Regions from separate parts of the Streptomyces sp. NPDC088812 genome, predicted to be linked through region 1. Evidence: riboswitches for the same ligand, from Rfam matches in the RefSeq annotation. Region 1 holds a riboswitch; each other region holds the start of a gene.
The links. Region 1 has a riboswitch for cyclic di-AMP ahead of ACIP67_RS16515 (hypothetical protein). Riboswitches for the same ligand answer to the same signal wherever they lie in the genome.

Region 1 (7,286 bases):
AGAGAATCGGCGACGTTCCGTAGCCCTGGCAGTGTGGGAGCCAGCCCGATGCCCGACGCATCCCGGCCGCAGGAGTTACCTGCCAGGCTGCTGACCGATCCCGAGATGATCGATGCATGTCGGGTACGCGACTTCGCCAGAGTCTTCCGGCTGGTCAAAGTCCGGGCGGGTATCTATCCGTCGATGATCGCTAGGCGATGCGAGCTGACACCCAGCCGAGTCGGCGAGGTCATCGCCGGTCGACGCCAGCTGCTGCACATGGACGTGATCGAGCGCATCTCGGACGGCTTGCGCATCCCCGGAGGCATGCTCGGTCTGGCCCGCCGCCCCTGGGAGACGCCGCAGGCTCTCGTCGTCACCGAGCGGGAGGCGCCGCAGGAGGACCAGGAGCCGGAGCAGCAGCCACCCGCTTCTCTCCCTGGGCCGGACGTCGACAGCATCCTTGCGTTGGCGACGCGGACCAGCCTCAGCACAGCCACGCTTGAAGCCTTCCGATCCTCGATCGAGGACTACTGGCGACGAGACGACCAGCACGGCGGCGAGGCTCTCCGGCCGGCCATCGTCGGCCAGCTCCGCTACGTGGTCGGACTGCTGAAGGAAAATCGGCCGCCGTCCATCCAGAACGGGCTCTACGGGATCGCGGCCGAGCTGGCACGCCTCACAGGCTGGACCTACTTCGACGCCCGCCAGTACAGCCAGGCCCGCGCGTACTTCACTGAGGCCCTCCAACTGGCCAAGCAGATCGACGACCGGCAGTTCATGGCCAACGTCCTCGCCTGCATGAGCTTGCAGGCGACCTACCAGGACAAGCCCACGGACTCCTTGGCACTCGTGACCGCCGCCCAGGACCAGGCCCGCTCAGCGCTCGGCACCACGCCGCGCGTCCTGTCGATGTTGTCCATGCGTGAAGCCTTCGCCCATGCCACTCTCGGCAACCGGACGTCGACTCACCGGGCCCTCGCCGAGGCGCACAGCCAGTTCGAGCAGATCCAGGCGAGTGACCCGGACCCGGCATGGGTGACCTACTTCGACGAACCGAAGCTGATTGTGGACACGGGCATTGCCCACGGCCGACTGGGCGAGGCAGCGACCGCGGAACCTCTGATCGCGGATGCGCTGCGCAGGGAAGACCGCACCAACCAGCGCGGCCGCGCCTTCCACGCGTTCTGGCTGGCCCGCACGCAGCTGGACCAGGGCAAGCTCGACCAGGCGTGCAGCACCGCCACGCAGGCCCTGGAATCCGCGTCGGCAGTGGCCTCCGAGCGGGTGTCAGGCCACCTCAGGGAGTTCTACGACCAGTTGGCCCCACACAGGCAAGAGCCCGTAGCCCTGGCCTTCGAGGCACGGCTACGGGCAGTCCTCCCACCGGTCAGCGGATCGCCTCATCCATGAGCAGGTAGAGGAGACCGACGAGGGATCCGCTGCTGACGATCTCGCGGCGGTCGATCATGCCGCGGATCTCGCTGAGGGGTATCCACTCGATGCGGTCGGACTCGTTCTTCTCTGTGGGCGGGCCGACGTAGGTGGCCCCGTCCGCGCGGAAGACGTGATGCTGTGAGTCGGTGATGCCGTTGGCCGGCTCCGCGTAGATCAGGGGCTTGATGGGACCAGGCCGCCAGCCTGTCTCTTCCAGGACTTCACGGGCCGCTGCCTCTTCCGGGGACTCGCCCTCTTCGACCAGACCCATGGGCAACTCCCAGGCCCACGAGTCTGTGATGAAGCGATGCCGCCACATCATCAGCACCTCTTGCCGGTCGTTGACCACGGCGGCCACGGCCAGGTGCCGGAGGCGAACGACGTGGTACTCCCACCTGCGCCCGTCAGGCTGTTGGACGTCGACCAGACACAGATTCACCCACTTGTTGGTGTAGATCTGGCGCTCACCGTGGGTCTTCCACTCCATACCTGCGGCCCCTCTCGATCGGTCTCCAGGATCTCAGACCGATCCGGCGAGGGTGCGCTTTCGGCTTTTTTCTCGTCACTTTGACGAGATGCCACTGGCGACGGTCAGCCACATCGGCTGCAGCGACCGACCGCGCACGCCTGTGCCTCGCTGTACTCCACCGGCCTCAACCACGCTCTTCTTGCGCCTGCACCGCATCAGGGGCCGTCGACGCCACTACCCCGCTTTAGGAGTTCGATCACTGTGCGGCATCGACGGGGGCCCGGCCGCGCTGGTCAGCCGAAACCTCCTGGGGTGCTGGCGTCCGACGCCGTTGATGTCACTGGTGGGTCATAACGGGTGCAGCCGTGCGAACGCCATCGTGCAGCACCGGTCCTTCGCGCAGTGGCTGGGCCGCGCTGCCAACGGACTGCGGAGCCAGAGTCAATAACGCTTCGTCCGTGGCTCTAGCGAGACCGACTATGCCTGCCGCAGCGTGCCGCATCAGGAACTCGTGACACTGGGGTGAAGGTTCGTCAGGATTTACTCGCAGAATCCTTCGGCATGATGTCGATGCGGGCCACTTCGATCGTGCATGAATTAGCTTCACTCGCCGCAGTTGCTTCTAGGTCAAGCTTCATCCAGCGCTCTCTCATTGGCTTACTCATGGAATCGCGAACGGTTAGGAAGATGGCATGCCTAACGTCCTGACTTACCATGTAGATCGGCGTTTGAGTGCGAAGCCCGTGCCAGAACTCGCCATGCGTGAGCTTCTTCATTTCCAGCAGTACGCGAATACCGCCGGCTGAGGTGAACGTAAAGTCAACTGGGCCTCTACCAGTCTCTACTTCACGGTCCAAGCGAACTCCTGCTTGGGCGCAGTAGCGTTCTAGAACTCCAAGGAAGAGGAGTTGCATGTTCGGCTCAGGGATAGACTTGAGTTCCTGCATGTCTCGCCAGAAAACGCGCCACCCTCCCTTCTTCTCTACCCAGTCTCGGAAGTGATCGATTGCCGTGTGAGCGAACGAGAGAAGGTCTTCCTCGTTAGAGATGTGGGGCTTCTCCTCGATTGGTGATGCGTTTACCGCTTCGCGTGCGAGACGCTGCCAGTTGACATGCAGCATCGGGTCTGAGTCGACATCGTAGGCGCTCGATCCACGCTCCTGCATGTACTGCACCCAACGGCGGACCGCATCCGGATGGGTGCGGGCCAGGGCAATAATCTCGTTCTTTTTCATTCCCTGGGAGATTTTGATGTTGAGATCGTCCCTGAGCGAGGTGTCCAAGAAGTCGCCCCAGTTATCGGACGAAAGTGTTGGAAGTTCGCGCAAGAATCGCTTCGGCACGAGCAGGACGGGCTTGTCCGTTTCGGGATCTACGGGGACGAGATGTTCGGCGTCCATCCAGCGCGATCGCGACTCGTCGTAATGGCTGTGCCGAATCTTGCGGACTTCCATGGGGACGTCGAAGGTGTGGCAAATGTCCTGAGTGTACTTGATGAGGCGCGGTTTTAGGAGGTTGCAGGTGATATCCGAGATGCGATCCTTATTGATTCCCGATACCAGGATTCCCAGCTCTTCGAAGTGCTCGATATCGTCTATTCCCCGGCGGATGGCTTGGCTCATCGCGTCGACCACCTTTTTGGCGAGGCCGGGACCGGATCCAGATCCCTCGCTGCTCTTGCTTGCGAACCCTAGACGAAATTCGCGCGGTTCCGGGAACTCCATAAGGGACAGTGTGCGCTTGAAGTACTGATGCTTGGGGTTGAGTTTGCTGCTCGCGAGGAGTTTAAAAGCAGACTGGAAATAATCCATGATTTCGCCGTACGCTCGCTGCCAGTCTGCGTCCGTGTCTGCGAAGATAAGGAAGGGGTCTACGAAGAGCAGTGTGTCGTTTTCGAGAATTGGGTCGAACCAGTCGAACGCCGCCTCGTACTCGATCTGAAAACGCTCACTGAAGTACATGGTCCCCCCACGCTCGTAGTGACATGCCGATCAAGGCGCTAGATCATGATGCCGCCTCGTTGGGTGCATGGGTAGCGGTCCGCCAAGATCATTCAGCCGAGCTACGACGCTGTCGCGTGATTCCGTACGGATGGGGGGGCGGCCGTTTCACGGGATTCGGTCAGGGCGTTGCCGTGGCCAGTGGTCGGTTGTCCGTGCACCGGTCCACGGGCGCCAGCCCATGTCCGCGCAGGCTCTTACTCCGGGGCAGGGCCCCCAAGTTGTTGACACGCGCCCGGAGCCGCCCCTGCACCCCCCCGGAGATGCGCTCGGATCCTACCGGCGCCCTTCACGCCACAGGAAGCTGTGCCGCGCGGTAGCCCTGGATCGTCTACGCGCGTGTATGAGCCTCCACCTGGGCCTCTTGTCGACCGGATCTGCCGGACCGTCAACCTCCGTTTGAGCTGCGTAGATTAGTGTGATTGTCATGATGCTCGGTGTCGGTGGTGAGCATTGCCACAAATCCCGGAATCGATTGGGATTTTCGGTCATCGGTGAGTCAAGATCCGTCATCACGACAAGTCCCCATCACAGGAACGGTGGGGCCGTCCGGGCGGAACGCCGAGTCCTGCCGCCGTTCGGATGCCCAGTCGCTTCACACGGACCAGGCAGGATCGGGGGACCCAAGGTATGTGCCGAAGCCAGCGTCAATCGCTGGTGCCGGCTAGGGGTGAAGTCGCGTTCCCGCCCAGGGGCGCGGCCGGGCAACTCAACCGGCCCGAACCCGACAGCTCACCTCGTAGGCGACTGAGAAGGATCGGTTGCAATGAGTGCGGCACGCGGCAGCACGCAGGGTCCGGGTACTGGCAACGTCGGTAACGGCGGCGGTAACGAGGACGACGACAAGTCCAAGAAGATGCGGAAGTACGAGACCGCGATCATCCTCCTCGTGGGGCTCCTCGGCGGAGTCTTCGCGGCCGGTCTCCATCGCACGATGGAGAAGGTCTCGTACTACCAGGCCGGTACCACGGGGGTGCTCGCCACGATCGGGCTGACCCTTTTCATCATCGGGATCGTGCGGTTCACCCGGGGACAGGCTTGATCACTTAGCACAGGAACAAATCTACCTAGTCGCTCCATCACCTTTCAGGACCGACTAGAGCAATCACACGGAGACCCCGTGTAAAAGACATCTGCGGACGCGCAGGGAGACTCTGGCCCACAAGCCAGAGTCTCTTCTTATGCGTGGCCGTGGACTTCTTCTCGGCGTTTCCGGGTGCTGCCGGTGTTTCTGCCGGGGGCGTCGGGGGTGTATGGGCTGGGCAGTCGACCGTTGCGTCCTCAGACGGCCAGCTCTGGTGGCGGAAGCGGGCCAGTGGACCCCGTGTGGACCACGGACCCCGCGCAGTGCGTGAGGCGGGAGTGCTGAACCCACTCCGCCCCAGGTAGGTGGCAGCGTAGGCGAGTTGCCTGAGCGGCCGAAGGGAACGGTCTTGAAAACCGTCGTGGCAGCGATGTCACCGTGGGTTCAAATCCCACCGCCTCCGCGCAGGTCATGAGCGATGCAGGTCAGAAGGGGTGCCCCTCTCCGGAGGGGTGCCCCTTCCGTGTTGGCCCGCCCATCTCGCCTCGAGGCGGGTCCGTCGCGAAGGGGAAATCAGGGGCGCGGGTCTGCGGCGTGGGAAAGCATGAAACATGCGACCCGATGACTGGCACCTCACCGACGACGTGAACGACTTCCTCGCCCGAGCCGGAGACTTCCTGCGCTCACGGCCCGGCCCGCACGTCATGCAGCTGACGTGGGCCGAGAGAGTGCGCGCGCGTGGGGCGGAGGCGTTCGGCACCGGAGCTCCGGTCTTCGGGGCGCTGGAGCGAGCGGGCGAGGTCCACGCCACCTTCCACCACCTTCCGCCCCGTGGTGTGGGCCTCTCCCCTCTCTCACCCGAGCAGGCCGACTCCCTCGCCGCTCGCCTGGCCGCCCTCGGGCACGCCCTTCCCTCCGCCAATGCGGACCACGGCACCGCCGCCGCTTTCGCCGAGGCGTGGCAGCGGTACACCGGGGCGACGCCCGAACTCCGCGACACGCGGCTCCGTCTGTACCGCCTCGGCACGCTCACCCCACCCGAGCCGCTGCCGGCTGGCCGAGGCCGCATCCTGGGCGAGCAGGACCTTGAGCAAGTCATGTTCTGGTGCGGCGAGTTCGCCAAGGCCGTCGGGGAGGACGTCTCCATCGACGCCGGCACATGGGCCGACACGCGCTTCGCCGACAAGCGCTACACGCTCTGGGAGACCCCGGACGGCACGCCCGTCTCCATCGCGGGCATGAACCCGCTGATCGGTGGCCAGATCCAGGTGGACATCGTCTACACCCCGGCCCACCTGCGCGGTCGCGGCTACGCGGGCGCCGTGACGGCGGAGGTGAGCCGGGCCGCGCTGGCCGCGGGCGCGAGGGACGCGGTCCTGTTCGCGGACCTGTCCAACCCCACCAGCAACGCCCTCTACCAGCGCCTCGGTTATCGGACGCTCACCGACTGGGCGGCGTACGACTTCTCGTACACCGCACCGGAAGCCGGTTGACCGGGGCCGGCGGCTCGGACTCCGTCAGCACCGTGAACGGGCCGCGCATCCCGGATCCGGTGCGGTGGGCGGGGGCGTGCCCGGCCCGCCGTGGGTAAGCTCCCGGCATGTATCCGGTCATCCGCTCCGGTGCACGGCTGAGCCTCCGGGAGCTCGCCGTCGGCGACGTCGACGCGGTGCACGCCGTGTACGGCAGCCCCGAGGCGACCGCGCACCTGTCGTTCGAGCCGCGCACCCGTGACCAGGTCGCCCGGATCCTGAGCCGGTCCGTCGCCGCCGCGACCGCGACCCCGCGCACCGAGTACGCGCTCGCCGTGGTCGAGCGGGCGACGGACCGGCTGATCGGGTTCGGGCGTCTGGCCACCGACCCGCACCAGCAGGGCGGGGCCGCCATCGGCTTCGCCCTGCGGCCGGACGCCTGGGGCGTCGGGTACGGCGTGGAGACGGTGCGGCTGCTGCTCGGCGTCGGGTTCGAGGACCTGGGCCTGCACCGCGTCTGGGGAGCGAGGTCGCCCCTCAACGAAGCCTCCGCCCGCACGATGGCGGCCGTCGGCATGGTCGAGGAGGGTGTGATCCGCGAGCACGTGCTGAAGGCCGGGGCCTGGCGGGATTCCGTCGTGCACGCGATCCTCGACCGCGAGTGGCGGTCCGCCGGCAGAAGGGCGTCGAGGGAGCGGTGACGCGGACGGCGGCGGGGGCAGGCGCCGTCCCGTGCCTCGCCCCGTCAGGTCTCCCGTCCTCGCCCCCGTCAGGTCTCCCGTCCTCCCTCCTGTCAGGTTTCCCGCAGTCTCTCCCCAGGTTTCCCGCCGTCCCGCCGTCAGGTGTCTTGCCCTCCCCTGTCAGGTGCTTTGCCCTCCCCTCCCGTCAGGTGTCCTGTCCTCACC
Region 2 (7,286 bases), on a different contig from region 1:
GTCACCGGGGAGGCGCTCTCGGGCAAGTCGAGGACCGCCTGGGCGGCACTGCGCCGCGCCGGCGGCGCCGGGGCGCGCGTCCACATCGCCCAGCCGGGCGCGGACCTGCGCGGACTGCCCGCCGCCCTGCGCGGCCGCGACCGCTCCTGCCACCACGTCCTCTGGCTGGACGACCTCGAAGGCCACCTCGGCGCCGAGGGACTGACGGCGGGCCTGCTGGCGGAGTGCGTGCACGAGAGCGTCCTCGTCCTGGCGACGATGCGCGACGACGCGTACGACGCCCACCGCTTCGGGGACGGGCCGACCGCCCGTGTGCTGAGCGGGGCGCCCACGGCCGGGCTGTCGTGCCGGTGGAGCGCGGCCGAACTGACGCGCCTGGCCGGGGCCGCCGACCCGCGCCTGGCGGACGCACGGCGGTACCGGGGCGCCCTCGGCGTCACCCGGTTCCTCGCGGTGGGCCCGGAGCTGTGGGAGGAGTGGCGGCGGGCCGGACGGCCGGGGGCACAGCCGGGCGGACACCTGCTGGTGCGCCTCGCCGTCGACCTGGCCCGCTGCGGGCTCACGGCGGCCGTGCCCCTGGCGGAGTTCGAGCGACGGACGGCACGGTCCTTCCCCGCGTCCGACCTGGACTGGGCGGCCAGGCCCCGGCTCGGCGTCGTCGGCCTGCTGGTCCGGGGGGAGCAGGCCGGGACCTGGCGGGCGAGCGGCCCCCTGGTCGCGGACGCCCTGCGCTCCTCCGAGCTGCCGCCCCCGGGACCCGACCTGTGGTCGTTCGCCGCCGAGACGGCCCAGGAGCACGGCCCGGACGACTTCGACGCGGTGGTCCGGGCGGGCCGGGCCGCGCTGCGCGAGTGGGCGGAGGCGGACGACGAGTACGCGGTGTGGTCCCTCGCCGACCTCGCGGCCCTGGCCGGGGACGACACCGACGCCCGGTTCTGGTACCGGAGACTCGCGGAGCTCGTCCCGAGGCTGGCCCAGCCCTTCGCCGAGTACCTCCTGGGACGGGGCGAGGACGACGAAGCCGTCCACTACCTCATGAAGGCGGCCGGGGCCGGTCACGAGCGTGCCGTGCACGACCTCGGCCCGCTCCTCCTCGCCCGGGCCGAACACTGGCTCGCCCGCTCCGCCGAAGCCGGTTCGACGTCCGCCGCCGCGCAGCTCACCGCCCTCCGCGCAGCCCTCGACGGGGACCGGGCTACCGTCGAGGAGTGACCGACCAGCCCCGCCGCGACACCGACACCCCACCCCGCAGCGACCCCGACACCCCACCGGCCCCCGAGCTCTTCACCTGGGAGTTCGCCACCGACCCCTACCCCGCCTACGCCTGGCTGCGCGAGCACGCCCCCGTGCACCGCACCACGCTCCCCAGCGGAGTGGAGGCCTGGCTGGTCACCCGGTACGCGGACGCCAAGCAGGCCCTCGCCGACCAGCGGCTGTCGAAGAACCCCGCACACCACGACGAGCCCGAGCACGCCAAGGGCAGGACCGGCATCCCCGGCGAGCGCAAGGCCGAGCTGATGACGCATCTGCTGAACATCGACCCGCCGGACCACACCCGGCTGCGGCGCCTGGTCAGCAAGGCGTTCACCCCCCGCCGCGTCGCCGAGTTCGCGCCCCGCGTCCAGGAGCTGACCGACCGGCTCATCGACCGGTTCGCCGCCCGGGGGACCGCCGACCTCATCCACGACTTCGCCTTCCCCCTCCCCATCTACGCCATCTGCGACCTGCTGGGCGTCCCCAGGGAGGACCAGGACGACTTCCGCGACTGGGCCGGGATGATGATCCGGCACGGCGGCGGACCGCGCGGCGGTGTCGCACGGTCGGTGAAGAAGATGCGCGGCTACCTGTCCGAGCTCATCCACCGCAAGCGCGAGGCCCTCCCCGCCGAACCGACCCCCGGCGAGGACCTCATCTCCGGCCTCATCCGCGCCTCCGACCACGGTGAGCACCTCACCGAGAACGAGGCCGCCGCCATGGCCTTCATCCTGCTGTTCGCCGGTTTCGAGACCACCGTCAACCTCATCGGCAACGGCACCTACGCGCTGCTCACCCACCCCGGCCAGCGCCGACGGCTCCAGAACTCCCTGGCCGCCGGCGACCCCGGCCTGCTGGAGACCGGCATCGAGGAACTCCTGCGCTTCGACGGCCCCGTGGAGCTCGCCACCTGGCGCTTCGCCACCCACCCGCTCACCATCGGCGGCCAGGACATCGCACCCGGCGACCCCGTCCTCGTCGTCCTCGCGGCCGCCGACCGCGACCCGGAGCGCTTCACCGACCCCGACACGCTGGACCTCTCCCGCCGCGACAACCAGCACCTCGGCTACGGCCACGGCATCCACTACTGCCTGGGCGCCCCGCTCGCCCGGCTGGAGGGCCGGACCGCGCTCGCCACCCTCCTCACCCGGCTGCCCGACCTGCGCCTCGCGGCGGACCCGGCCGACCTGAGGTGGCGCGGCGGTCTCATCATGCGCGGACTGCGCACCCTCCCCGTGGAGTTCACGCCCCCGCACCCCGGTGAGCGACGCACGCACCCCGGTGAGCGACGTACGCACCCCGGTGAGCGACGTACGCACCCCGGCGAGTGACGCACGCGCCTCGGCGAGTGACGCACGCCCCCTGACCACCACCCACACCCCGCAGCCGTCCGCTGACCGACCGTCATGTGAGGGAGTCGCGAAGCGGAAGTGTCGGCTTCTCGACTCTGTGATCTTCACGTGATCCGCGCGGCATTAACTTGTGACAAGTGATCGTGTGCCGATACGTTCACTCGTCAGCGCGGCGCCTCGGCACCACCCGTCGCGCGGGTCAATGCTGTCTCGAGAAAGGCCCCCCGCATGCTCACCGGGAACGGTCGTCATCGTCGCCCCCGCCAGGCCCCGGCCCTCCTCGTCGCGGCCGGTGTGACCGGCTCGGCCATCGCCATCCCGCTGCTCGGCGCCACCGGCGCGAGCGCCGCGGACAACACGGTGTGGGACACGGTGGCGGAGTGCGAGACCGGGGGCTCCTGGAGCGCCGACGAGGGCGGCGGTGAGTACGGCGGCCTGTCCCTGACCCAGGAGAACTGGGAGGCGTACGGCGGGCTCGACTACGCCCCGCGCCCGGACCTGGCCAGCCGCAACCAGCAGATATCCGTCGCCCAGAAGGTCCTCGCGGACCAGGGTGTCGGCGCGTGGGGCACGTGCGGGCTGACGTCCGGTCTGAGCGCGGACTCCGGCTCGGCGGACCTGGACACCGGCGTGGCCGAGGATTCGTCCGACTCCTCCGTGACGTCCGGCTTGTCCGACCTGTCCAAGGGGTCGTCCGACTCGTCGGATTCCTCCGGCTCCTCCTCCAAGTCCTCCGACTCCTCCGACTCCTCCGACTCCTCCGACTCCTCCGGCTCCTCGGCGGATTCCGGCGAGGGCGCCACCGACGCGGCCACCGGATCCGCCACGGATTCCCCGGAAGCGTCCGCATCGTCCCCTTCTTCCTCTTCCTCCTCCGCGTCGGACACGTCCGCCACGTCCGACACGTCCACCGGGTCCGGTGCGAGCGGCTCCGCGGCGGGCGGCGGCTCGTCCAGCGCGGCCCCGGAGGCGGACGCCTCGGGCAACCCGACCCAGGACGTGGGCGCTTGGAGCTTGGTCGACACCGGTTCGGCCGACGCGGTGTCCAGCGGCACCACGTCCGACGGCACCGCGTCCGACGGCTCGGGCCGCCACCGCGGCGGTACCGCCGACGAGAGCGCGGCCGACGGCACCACCACCGCCTCCTCCGGCCGGCACGCCGCCGACACCCTCAGCGGAACGGCGGCGACCTACACCGTCCAGGCGGGCGACTCCCTCGTCACCATCGCCGACTCCCTTGGCCTCGAAGGCGGATGGCGTGCGCTCTATGCCGAGAACAAGGACGTCATCGGCGCCGACCCGAGCAACATCGTGCCCGGTCAGACGCTTGCGACAGGGGCCGAATAGGGCGTAAAAGCCGTGAAAACGGGGGGAGTTCGCGTCACGCTTCGCGTCGAATGTCCGGTTCGGCGAAAGTGTGGGATGAGTCTCAGAAGCCCTGATCGTCTTTGAAATTCCCCCGATCGCCTGCCTACGGTCATGACCGCTCGGCAATCCGAGCCCCGGCCGTCGCAACGCCGAATCCTGCCAGCGGCCACCCGGGAACAGTCGTCGCGTCAAGCGCCGCAGGCAGGAGCGGGGGACCCAAGGTAAGTGCCGCACCGGGTGGTTGACGGACGCGGCTAGGGGTGAAGCCACGCCTCCCGGAGAGGAGTGGCCGGGCAACTCAACCGGCCCGAACCCGACAGCTCACCTCGCAGGCGTCGGTGAGGGGATCGATCCATGCTGTTTTCCGGCAAGGGCAAGCACCGTCGTCCGTCCAAGGCCACCCGCGCCATCGCCGTCGCGGGTGTCACCGGCGCCGCCGTCGCCGTCCCGCTGATGGCGGCCGGCAACGCCTCCGCCGCCACCGCCTCCGAGTGGGACGCGGTCGCCCAGTGCGAGTCCGGCGGCAACTGGTCCATCAATACCGGCAACGGCTACTACGGCGGCCTCCAGTTCTCCGCCTCCACCTGGGCCGCGAACGGCGGCACGCAGTACGCCGCCACCGCCGACAAGGCCACCAAGTCCCAGCAGATCCAGGTCGCCGAGAAGGTCCTCGCGAGCCAGGGCAAGGGCGCCTGGCCGGTCTGCGGCAAGGGCCTGTCCGGCGCCGCCTACACCGGCTCCTCCTCGTCCGACTCCTCGGCCGGCTCCTCCAGCGGTTCTTCCGGCGGCTCTTCCGCGGGCTCCTCCGCCGGTTCCACCTCCAGCGGCTCCGGCTCCTCGGACTCCGGCACCACCAGCCGTTCGACCGAGCAGCAGAGCGCCTCCCGCTCCGCCGAGCGCCCGGCCGCCCAGAGCCAGGAGACGGTCACCACCCCGACCGGTCAGAAGGTCGAGAAGGGCGACGGCGAGTACAAGGTGGTCACCGGCGACACCCTCAGCTCCATCGCCCAGGAGCAGGACGTCGCGGGCGGCTGGGAGAAGCTGTTCCAGCTCAACAAGGACATCGTCGACGACGCCGACCTCATCTACCCGGGCCAGCAGCTACACCTGAAGTGACACCTGGCTCCCAGGGCGGCCACAGCTCCCGCACAGGCGTGGTCCGCACACTGAAGACCTCGTGAGGGTCCCCCCCGTCCCCGCGAGCGCCCCGCCCCGGCGCGCGTTCCCCCGTACGCGCCGGGGCGGGGCATTTCTTTGCCCGCCCGCCATCCGCCTGTTGGTCACCCTCTTTGTTCCGGGCGGGAACAATGTGTACCGTCAGCCTGTCCACGGGGCGGTCGGTCGGCTGTCGGCGGCCCCGGGACGGTTAGGCTCTAGTCGCAAGGCCACATCAAGGGATCAACAAGGGCCGCCCGCGGCCCACGTGCCCCGCACAACCAGCGTCACATCCCACTAAGGAGATGCTCGTGCCGTCCATCGACGTCGTCGTAGCCCGGGAAATCCTGGACTCCCGAGGCAACCCCACGGTCGAGGTCGAGGTCGGCCTCGACGACGGCAGCACGGGTCGTGCCGCCGTCCCGTCCGGCGCCTCCACCGGCGCCTTCGAGGCCATCGAGCTCCGCGACGGCGACCCGAACCGCTACCAGGGCAAGGGCGTCGAGAAGGCCGTCCTCGCCGTCATCGAGCAGATCGGCCCGGAACTGGTCGGCTACGACGCCACCGAGCAGCGCCTGATCGACCAGGCGATGTTCGACCTGGACGCCACCGACAACAAGGGCTCCCTCGGCGCCAACGCCATCCTCGGCGTCTCCCTCGCCGTCGCCCACGCCGCCTCCGAGGCCAGCGACCTGCCCCTCTTCCGCTACCTGGGCGGCCCGAACGCGCACCTGCTGCCGGTGCCGATGATGAACATCCTGAACGGCGGCTCGCACGCCGACTCCAACGTGGACATCCAGGAGTTCATGATCGCCCCCATCGGCGCGGAGTCCTTCTCCGAGGCCCTGCGCTGGGGCACCGAGGTCTACCACACCCTGAAGAAGGTCCTGAAGAGCAAGGGCCTGTCCACCGGCCTCGGCGACGAGGGCGGCTTCGCCCCGAACCTCGGCTCCAACCGCGAGGCCCTCGACCTCATCCTCGAGGCGATCAAGGAGGCCGGCTACACCCCCGGCGAGCAGATCGCCCTGGCGCTCGACGTCGCCGCGTCCGAGTTCTACAAGGACGGCTCCTACACCTTCGAGGGCAAGGAGCGCACGGCCGCCGAGATGACCGAGTACTACGCCGAGCTCGTCGAGGCGTACCCGCTCGTCTCCATCGAGGACCCGCTGTTCGAGGACGACTGGGAGGGCTGGAAGACCATCACCGCCAAGCTCGGTGACAAGGTCCAGCTCGTCGGCGACGACCTGTTCGTCACCAACCCCGAGCGCCTCGCCCGCGGTATCGAGGAGGGTGCCGCCAACGCGCTGCTCGTGAAGGTGAACCAGATCGGTTCGCTCACCGAGACCCTCGACGCCGTCGAGCTGGCCCAGCGCAACGGCTTCAAGTGCATGATGTCCCACCGCTCCGGCGAGACCGAGGACGTCACCATCGCCGACCTGGCCGTCGCCACCAACTGCGGCCAGATCAAGACCGGCGCCCCGGCCCGCTCCGAGCGCGTCGCCAAGTACAACCAGCTGCTGCGCATCGAGGAGATCCTCGACGACGCCGCGGTGTACGCCGGCCGCAGCGCCTTCCCGCGCTTCCGCGAGGTCTCCAAGGGCTGACCCGCCCCCGGGTGAGGCTCAGCCAGTCGTACGTACGTCCCCGTACTCGGTCCCGTACCGTGTCCGGGGACGTACGTACGTGTGAGACGGGAGGCGGCAACAGGTGGCCGTGAAGGACCGGGACCGTTTCTCGACCGCGACCAGGATCCGGCAGCTCGGTGAGCAGACGGCGGCCCGCGTCTACCGTTCCCAGACCAAACGGCAGGCCCGCCGCTCGCGCCTCACCGGCCGGGCGGCGCTGCTCGCGCTCGTGCTGTGCTCGATGATCGTCGCCCTGGCCTACCCCATGCGGCAGTACGTCTCGCAGCGCGCCGACATCGCCGATCTGGAGCGCGAGAAGGAACAGGCCAGGCAACGGGTGGAAGAACTGCGCGACCTCAAGGCACGCTGGCAGGACGACGCGTACGCCGAGCAGCAGATCCGGGAGCGGCTGCACTACGTCATGCCGGGGGAGACCGGCTTCATCGTCATCGACCCGGCCGCCGCCCGGCAGACCCGCGCCGACCTGGGGGCCGCCGACCGCCCCTGGTACACGAACGTCTGGGACGGCGTC
Region 3 (7,286 bases), on a different contig from region 1:
GGTCCACCGCCGTGAACGAAATCACCTTGGCGCCCTCGGTGAGCTTGATGCCCGCCATGCCGCCGGCCGGGCGGCCCTGCGGGCGCACCTGCGAGGCCTGGTAGCGCAGCAACTGGGCGTCGTCGGTGATGAAGACCAGGTCCTCCTCACCCGTGCGCAGCTCGATCGCGCCGACGATCCGGTCGCCCTCCTTGAGGGTGATGACCTCCAACTCGTCCTTGTTGGACGGGTAGTCGGGCACCACGCGCTTGACGATCCCCTGCTCCGTGCCGATCGCCAGACCCGGGGACGACTCGTCGAGGGTGGTCAGGCAGACCACCGTCTCGTCGCCCTCCAGGGAGACGAACTCCGCCAGCGGGGCACCGCCCGAGAGGTTCGGCGCCGACGCCGTGTCCGGGAGCCGCGGCAGGTCGATGACGTTGATCCGCAGCAGCCGGCCCGTCGAGGTGACCGCGCCGATCTCCCCGCGGGCGGTGGCCGGCACCGCGGAGACGATCACGTCGTGCTTGGTGCGCCTGCCGTCCGCGTCCTCGGTGAAGGGCTCGGCGTTCGCCGTACGGGCCAGCAGTTCCGTCGAGGAGAGCAGCACCCGGCACGGGTCGTCGGCGACCTGGAGCGGTACGGCGGCGGCCGTGGTGCCCGCCGACTCCAGCAGGACCGTACGGCGCTCGGAGCCGAACTTCTTGGCCACCGCGGCCAGTTCGCCCGAGACCAGCTTGCGCAGCTCCGCGTCGGACTCCAGGATCCGGGTCAGCTCGGCGATCTCCTCGTTGAGCTTCTCCTTCTCCGCCTCCAGCTCGATGCGGTCGTACTTGGTCAGCCGGCGCAGCGGCGTGTCCAGGATGTACTGGGTCTGGATCTCCGACAGGGCGAAGCGCTCGATCAGGCGCTCCTTGGCCTGCGCGCTGTTCTCGCTGGAGCGGATGAGGCGGATGACCTCGTCGATGTCGACGAGCGCCGTGAGCAGGCCCTCCACCAGGTGGAGGCGGTCGCGCCGCTTGCTCCGGCGGAACTCGCTGCGGCGCCGGACGACCTCGAAGCGGTGGTCGAGGTAGACCTCGAGCAGCTCCTTCAGGCCCAGCGTGAGCGGCTGGCCGTCCACCAGCGCCACGTTGTTGATGCCGAAGGACTCCTCCATCGGCGTCAGCTTGTAGAGCTGCTCCAGGACCGCCTCCGGCACGAAGCCGTTCTTGATCTCGATGACCAGGCGCAGGCCGTGCTCGCGGTCGGTGAGGTCCTTGACGTCGGCGATGCCCTGGATCTTCTTCGAGCCGACCAGGTCCTTGATCTTGGCGATGACCTTCTCGGGGCCGACCGCGAAGGGCAGCTCCGTGACCACCAGGCCCTTGCGGCGGGCGGTCACGGTCTCCACCGACACGGTGGCGCGGATCTTGAAGGTGCCGCGGCCCGTCTCGTACGCGTCCCTGATGCCGGAGAGGCCGACGATACGGCCGCCGGTGGGCAGGTCGGGACCGGGGACGTGCCGCATCAGGGCGTCCAGGTCCGCGTTCGGGTAGCGGATCAGGTGGCGGGCGGCGGCGACGACCTCGCCCAGGTTGTGCGGCGGCATGTTGGTGGCCATGCCGACCGCGATGCCGGAGGAGCCGTTGACCAGGAGGTTCGGGAAGGCGGCGGGCAGTGCCACCGGCTCCTGTTCCTGGCCGTCGTAGTTGGGCGTGAAGTCGACCGTGTCCTCGTCGATCGACTCCGTCATCAGGCTCGTCGCCATGGTCTGACGGCACTCCGTGTACCGCATGGCGGCCGGCGGGTCGTCGTTGCCCAGCGAGCCGAAGTTGCCGTGGCCGTCGACCAGGGGCACGCGCATGGAGAAGGGCTGGGCCATGCGCACCAGGGCGTCGTAGATCGACGCGTCGCCGTGCGGGTGCAGCTTGCCCATCACCTCGCCGACGACACGGGCGCACTTCACGTAGCCGCGCTCGGGGCGCAGGCCCATCTCGTTCATCTGGTAGACGATGCGGCGGTGCACCGGCTTGAGACCGTCGCGTGCGTCCGGCAGGGCGCGGGAGTAGATGACCGAGTACGCGTACTCGAGGAAGGAGCCCTGCATCTCGTCCACGACGTCGATGTCGAGGATCTTCTCCTCGTACGAGTCGTCGGGCGGCGGGGTCTTCGTGCTGCGGCGGGCCATCGCTGCCGGCTCCTCCTGTTTCCTGGGCGCTCGCCTACGGGACGCTCGCGGCCCTTCGGCTCACTCTTGCTGAAGCGTGTGACGAGATCTGATGCGGACCATTGTGGACCGTGGCACTGACAGCGCGGGCCGGGGCCCGGGCGTCGGCGTCCGGCCCGGCCGGAGGGGTGTCTCCTGCACGGCTGCCCGCAGGCTACGCGATCTCGCTCTGGGCGTACGTCGTCCGGGAACTTCGCCGACGCTCCGCGCGCTTGCATACAGTGGCAGGACCGGCAGGAAAAGCGCGGTTTCGACGACCGCGTCCGCGATCGGAAGGGACGTACATGCCCATGGGTCACACGGCCACAGCCCAGGCAGGCTCCGGGGGCCTGACAGCGACCGAGCACCGCCTGGCCAACGGCCTGCGCGTGGTGCTCTCAGAGGACCACCTGACCCCTGTAGCGGCGGTGTGCCTCTGGTACGACGTCGGTTCGCGCCACGAAGTCAAGGGGCGTACCGGTCTTGCTCACCTTTTCGAGCACCTGATGTTCCAGGGCTCCGCCCAGGTCAAGGGCAACGGCCACTTCGAGCTGGTCCAGGGTGCGGGCGGCTCGCTCAACGGCACCACGAGCTTCGAGCGCACCAACTACTTCGAGACCATGCCCACCCACCAGCTGGAGCTCGCGCTCTGGCTGGAGGCCGACCGCATGGGCTCCCTGCTGACCGCCCTGGACGACGAGTCCATGGAGAACCAGCGGGACGTCGTCAAGAACGAGCGCCGCCAGCGCTACGACAACGTCCCCTACGGCACGGCCTTCGAGAAGCTGACCGCCCTCGCCTACCCGGACGGCCACCCCTACCACCACACCCCGATCGGTTCGATGGCCGACCTGGACGCGGCGACGCTGGAGGACGCGCGCGCGTTCTTCCGCACCTACTACGCGCCCAACAACGCCGTCCTGTCGGTCGTCGGCGACATCGACCCGGAGCGGACGCTCGCCTGGATCGAGAAGTACTTCGGCTCCATCCCCGCCCACGACGGCAAGCCCGCACCCCGTGACGGCTCCCTGCCCGACACCATCGGCGAGCAGCTGCGCGAGGTCGTCGAGGAGGAGGTCCCGGCCCGCGCCCTGATGGCCGCCTACCGTGTGCCGCAGGACGGTACGCGCGCGTGCGACGCCGTCGACCTGGCGCTCACCGTCCTCGGCGGCGGCGAGTCCTCCCGCCTCTACAACCGCCTCGTCCGCCGCGACCGTACGGCGGTGGCGGCCGGCTTCGGCCTGCTGCGGCTCGCCGGCGCGCCCTCCCTGGCCTGGCTGGACGTGAAGACCTCCGGCGACGTGGAGGTGCCCGTCATCGAGGCCGCCATCGACGAGGAGCTCGCCCGGTTCGCCGAGGAGGGCCCCACGCCGGAGGAGATGGAGCGGGCCCAGGCCCAGCTGGAGCGCGAGTGGCTGGACCGTCTCGGCACGGTCGCCGGCCGCGCCGACGAACTGTGCCGCTTCGCCGTGCTCTTCGGCGACCCGCAGCTCGCCCTGACCGCCGTCCAGCGCGTGCTGGACGTCACGGCGGAGGAGGTGCGGGAGATCGCCGAGGCCCGCCTGCGCCCCGACAACCGGGCCGTGCTGGTCTACGAGCCCGTTGAGGGCGCTGAAGAAGGCGCCGAAGGCGCCGAGGGCACCGACGACACCCCCGACGCGGACGAGAACGAGGAGGCGGCCAAGTGACCGAGCTCGCCACGATGGACTTCCACCCCCAGCCGCAGGCGGGCGACGCCAGGCCGTGGGCGTTCCCGGCCCCCGCGCGCGGGACGCTCGACAACGGCCTGACCGTCCTGCACTGCCACCGCCCGGGGCAGCAGGTGGTCGCCGTCGAGATCTTCCTCGACGCGCCCCTGGACGCCGAGCCGACCGGTCTCGACGGTGTCGCCACGATCATGGCGCGGGCCTTCTCGGAGGGCACCGACAAGCACTCCGCCGAGGAGTTCGCCGCCGAGCTGGAGCGCTGCGGCGCCACCCTCGACGCGCACGCCGACCACCCCGGCGTCCGGCTGAGCCTGGAGGTTCCGGCCTCCCGCCTGGCCAAGGCCCTCGGTCTGATCGCCGACGCCCTGCGGGCGCCCGCGTTCGCCGACAGCGAGGTCGAGCGCCTGGTGCGCAACCGCCTCGACGAGATCCCGCACGAGCTGGCCAACCCCTCCCGGCGTGCCGCCAAGGAGCTCTCCAAGGAGCTCTTCCCGGCCGGCACGCGCATGTCGCGTCCGCGCCAGGGCACCGCCGACACGGTCGAGAAGATCGACTCCGGGGCCGTCCGGGCCTTCTACGAGAAGCACGTCCGCCCCGCCACGGCCACCGCGGTGGTCGTCGGCGATCTGACGGACATCGACCTGGAAGGGCTCCTCGGGGACACCCTGGGCGCCTGGACGGGCTCCTCGGCGCAGCCGCGGCCGGTGCCGCCGGTGACCGCCGACGACACCGGCCGGGTCGTCATCGTGGACCGCCCCGGCGCCGTCCAGACGCAGCTGCTGATCGGCCGCGTCGGTCCCGACCGGCACGCGCGCGTGTGGCCCGCGCAGGTGCTCGGCACGTACTGCCTCGGCGGCACCCTCACCTCCCGCCTGGACCGCGTCCTGCGCGAGGAGAAGGGCTACACCTACGGCGTGCGCTCCTTCGGCCAGGTGCTGCGCTCCGCGCCGGACGGCACGGGCGCCGCGATGCTCGCCATCAGCGGCTCCGTGGACACCCCCAACACCGGCCCCGCGCTGGAGGACCTCTGGAAGGTGCTGCGCACCCTCGCCGCCGAGGGGCTCACCGACGCCGAGCGGGACGTCGCCGTGCAGAACCTGGTCGGGGTCGCGCCGCTGAAGTACGAGACCGCCGCGGCCGTGGCCGGCACCCTGGCCGACCAGGTCGAGCAGCACCTGCCCGACGACTACCAGGCGACGCTGTACCAGCAGCTCGCCGCGACCGGCACCGTGGAGGCCACCGCGGCGGTCGTCAGCGCCTTCCCGGTGGACCGCCTGGTGACCGTGCTCGTCGGTGACGCGGGCCGGATCAAGGACGCGGTCCAGGCCCTGGGCATCGGTGAGGTGAAGGTCGTCCCGGCCGAGTAGCCGCGGGGCTCCACCACCCACGGCGAGGCACGCGCCCCGAGGTGACACGGGTGTGTGCGGGGCCCTGGTGACCGGCCGGTCACCAGGGCCCTTCGATGTCTTCCGATGTCTGAAAGGGATGTCCGAATTGGGGGAGAGGCTGCCTGTCTGCCCTGTGGCATGCGCTACAAAAACCGCGGCACGTTTGGGGATTGATCGCGGGCGCGTCTAGGTTCGTCCGGGCTGTTCGTCGGGCAGTGCGCCGCATCCGCGGCACCGGACAGCCATCGCCGAGTCCCCGTACGGCGCGAGCCAGGGGAGCCGGGGACCCAACGATGAAGTCCCTGGGGTGAATCGGACGCCCGCGCGTGTCGCGAGGGGGTCCGTAGGAGACCTTCCTGCTCCGAACCCGTCAGCTAACCCGGTAGGCGAGAGGGAAGGAAAGGACCGCTCAACTTCATGGCGTTCACCTGCGCCACCGGGAAGCACCGTCGTCCCGGCCGGATGAAGCGCACCTCCGCCCGCGCGGCGGGCATCGCGGCGCTCACCACCACCGGCGTCATCGGCACCGCCGCCTCCGGTCCCGCCCTCGCCGCGGAGCCCTCCGCCGAGCAGACCGGCCTCATCCCCGTCGTCACCATCGGCGACACGGTCGCCGAGCGGATCGACGAGCAGGCCACCGCGCAGAAGCAGGCCGCCCAGGCGGCGGCCGCGCGCAAGGAAGCCGCCGCCGAGGCCGCCGAGAGGGTCAAGGAGGAGCGCGAGGCACGTGCCCGCGCCGCCCGTGAGGCCGAGCGCAAGCGCCTCAACACCTTCGTGGCGCCGATCACCGGCTCCTACGTCTCCACCTCCTACCGGGCGAGCAGCTCCCTGTGGTCGTCCGGGAGCCACACCGGCATCGACTTCCACGCCTCGACGGGCACCACCGTGCACGCGGTCGGGGCCGGCACCGTCGTCGAGGCGGGCTGGGGCGGTGCCTACGGCAACCAGATCGTGCTCCGGATGAGCGACGGCACGTACACCCAGTACGGCCACCTGTCGTCGATCAGCGTCTCGGTGGGGCAGAAGGTCACCGCCGGCCAGCGGATAGCCCTCTCCGGCGCGACCGGCAACGTCACCGGCCCGCACCTGCACTTCGAGGCCCGCACGAGCGCCGAGTACGGCTCGGACATCGACCCGGTCGCCTACCTCCGCAAGCACGGTGTGAGCCTCTGACGACGTCCGGGGGCTCGGCCTCCGGCGCCACCCGGTGACGCATGCGAACCGCCGGCACCACCGGCCGCCGGCACCACCCGCCCGCCGGCACCGCCCCGCGACGCGTGCCCGCCCGGCGACGCGTCCCCGCCCGGCGACGCGTCCCCACCTGTCACGGCACCCGGCGACACATCCTCCCGCCCCGGCCCCTGCGGCCGGGGCTTTCGCCGTTTTCCTGCGCCTCGCTGTCCAAAAAATATCCCTGGATTCCGGCTCACCGTCGGAATGTGCGGCTCACTGCAATAGAGTCACTGAACACACGTCATTCGTCGACGTTTCACGGGGATTAAGGCGGAGGTCGGTCATGCGTATTCCGGCGCACTCGGTGTGCACGGCCATCCGGGACGACATCGTCGCGGGTGTCTACGAGCGCGGCAGCCGCCTCACCGAGGAACTCCTCGCCCGCCGCTACGGCGTCTCCCGCGTCCCCGTCCGGGAGGCGCTGCGCACGCTGGAAGCGGAGGGATTCGTCGTCACGCGGCGGCACGCGGGCGCGTGCGTCGCCGAACCGACCGAGCAGGAGGCCGCCGACCTGCTGGAGATGCGCACGCTCCTGGAGCCGCTCGGCGCCTCCCGGGCCGCCCAGCGGCGCACCGAGGCGCACCTCAAGGTGCTGCGCGGCCTCGTCCGGCTGGGCCAGGAGCGCGCCAGAAGGGGCAGCAGTGAGGATCTGCGCTCCCTGGGCGGCTGGTTCCACGAGACGCTCGCCCAGGCCTCCGGCAGCCATGCCCTGACCTCGACGCTCACCCAGCTCCGGCACAAGATCGCGTGGATGTACGCGGTGGAGGCGCCGGCCAACCCGGTGGAGTCCTG

Region 2: another riboswitch for cyclic di-AMP. It lies ahead of ACIP67_RS25425 (transglycosylase family protein); the one in region 1 lies ahead of ACIP67_RS16515 (hypothetical protein).
Region 3: another riboswitch for cyclic di-AMP. It lies ahead of ACIP67_RS33225 (M23 family metallopeptidase); the one in region 1 lies ahead of ACIP67_RS16515 (hypothetical protein).

Annotation. Positions count from the first base shown of each region.
Region 1 covers NZ_JBIVJP010000008.1:197,149-204,434, forward strand. The annotation lists gene ACIP67_RS16500 (hypothetical protein) at 49-1,392, shown strand; gene ACIP67_RS16505 (NUDIX hydrolase) at 1,370-1,903, opposite strand; gene ACIP67_RS16510 (hypothetical protein) at 2,419-3,846, opposite strand; cyclic di-AMP (ydaO/yuaA leader) riboswitch at 4,459-4,646, shown strand; gene ACIP67_RS16515 (hypothetical protein) at 4,652-4,927, shown strand; tRNA gene ACIP67_RS16520 (tRNA-Ser) at 5,283-5,372, shown strand; gene ACIP67_RS16525 (GNAT family N-acetyltransferase) at 5,521-6,402, shown strand; gene ACIP67_RS16530 (GNAT family N-acetyltransferase) at 6,510-7,082, shown strand; gene ACIP67_RS16535 (bifunctional DNA primase/polymerase) at 7,282-7,286, opposite strand, start outside.
Region 2 covers NZ_JBIVJP010000015.1:84,135-91,420, reverse strand. The annotation lists gene ACIP67_RS25440 (sel1 repeat family protein) at 1-1,212, shown strand, start outside; gene ACIP67_RS25435 (cytochrome P450) at 1,209-2,585, shown strand; gene ACIP67_RS25430 (transglycosylase family protein) at 2,835-3,953, shown strand; cyclic di-AMP (ydaO/yuaA leader) riboswitch at 4,158-4,324, shown strand; gene ACIP67_RS25425 (transglycosylase family protein) at 4,329-5,090, shown strand; gene eno (phosphopyruvate hydratase) at 5,441-6,733, shown strand; gene ACIP67_RS25415 (septum formation initiator family protein) at 6,837-7,286, shown strand, end outside.
Region 3 covers NZ_JBIVJP010000023.1:49,120-56,405, reverse strand. The annotation lists gene ACIP67_RS33240 (DNA topoisomerase (ATP-hydrolyzing) subunit A) at 1-2,149, opposite strand, end outside; gene ACIP67_RS33235 (M16 family metallopeptidase) at 2,473-3,855, shown strand; gene ACIP67_RS33230 (M16 family metallopeptidase) at 3,852-5,240, shown strand; cyclic di-AMP (ydaO/yuaA leader) riboswitch at 5,498-5,665, shown strand; gene ACIP67_RS33225 (M23 family metallopeptidase) at 5,679-6,434, shown strand; gene ACIP67_RS33220 (GntR family transcriptional regulator) at 6,778-7,286, shown strand, end outside.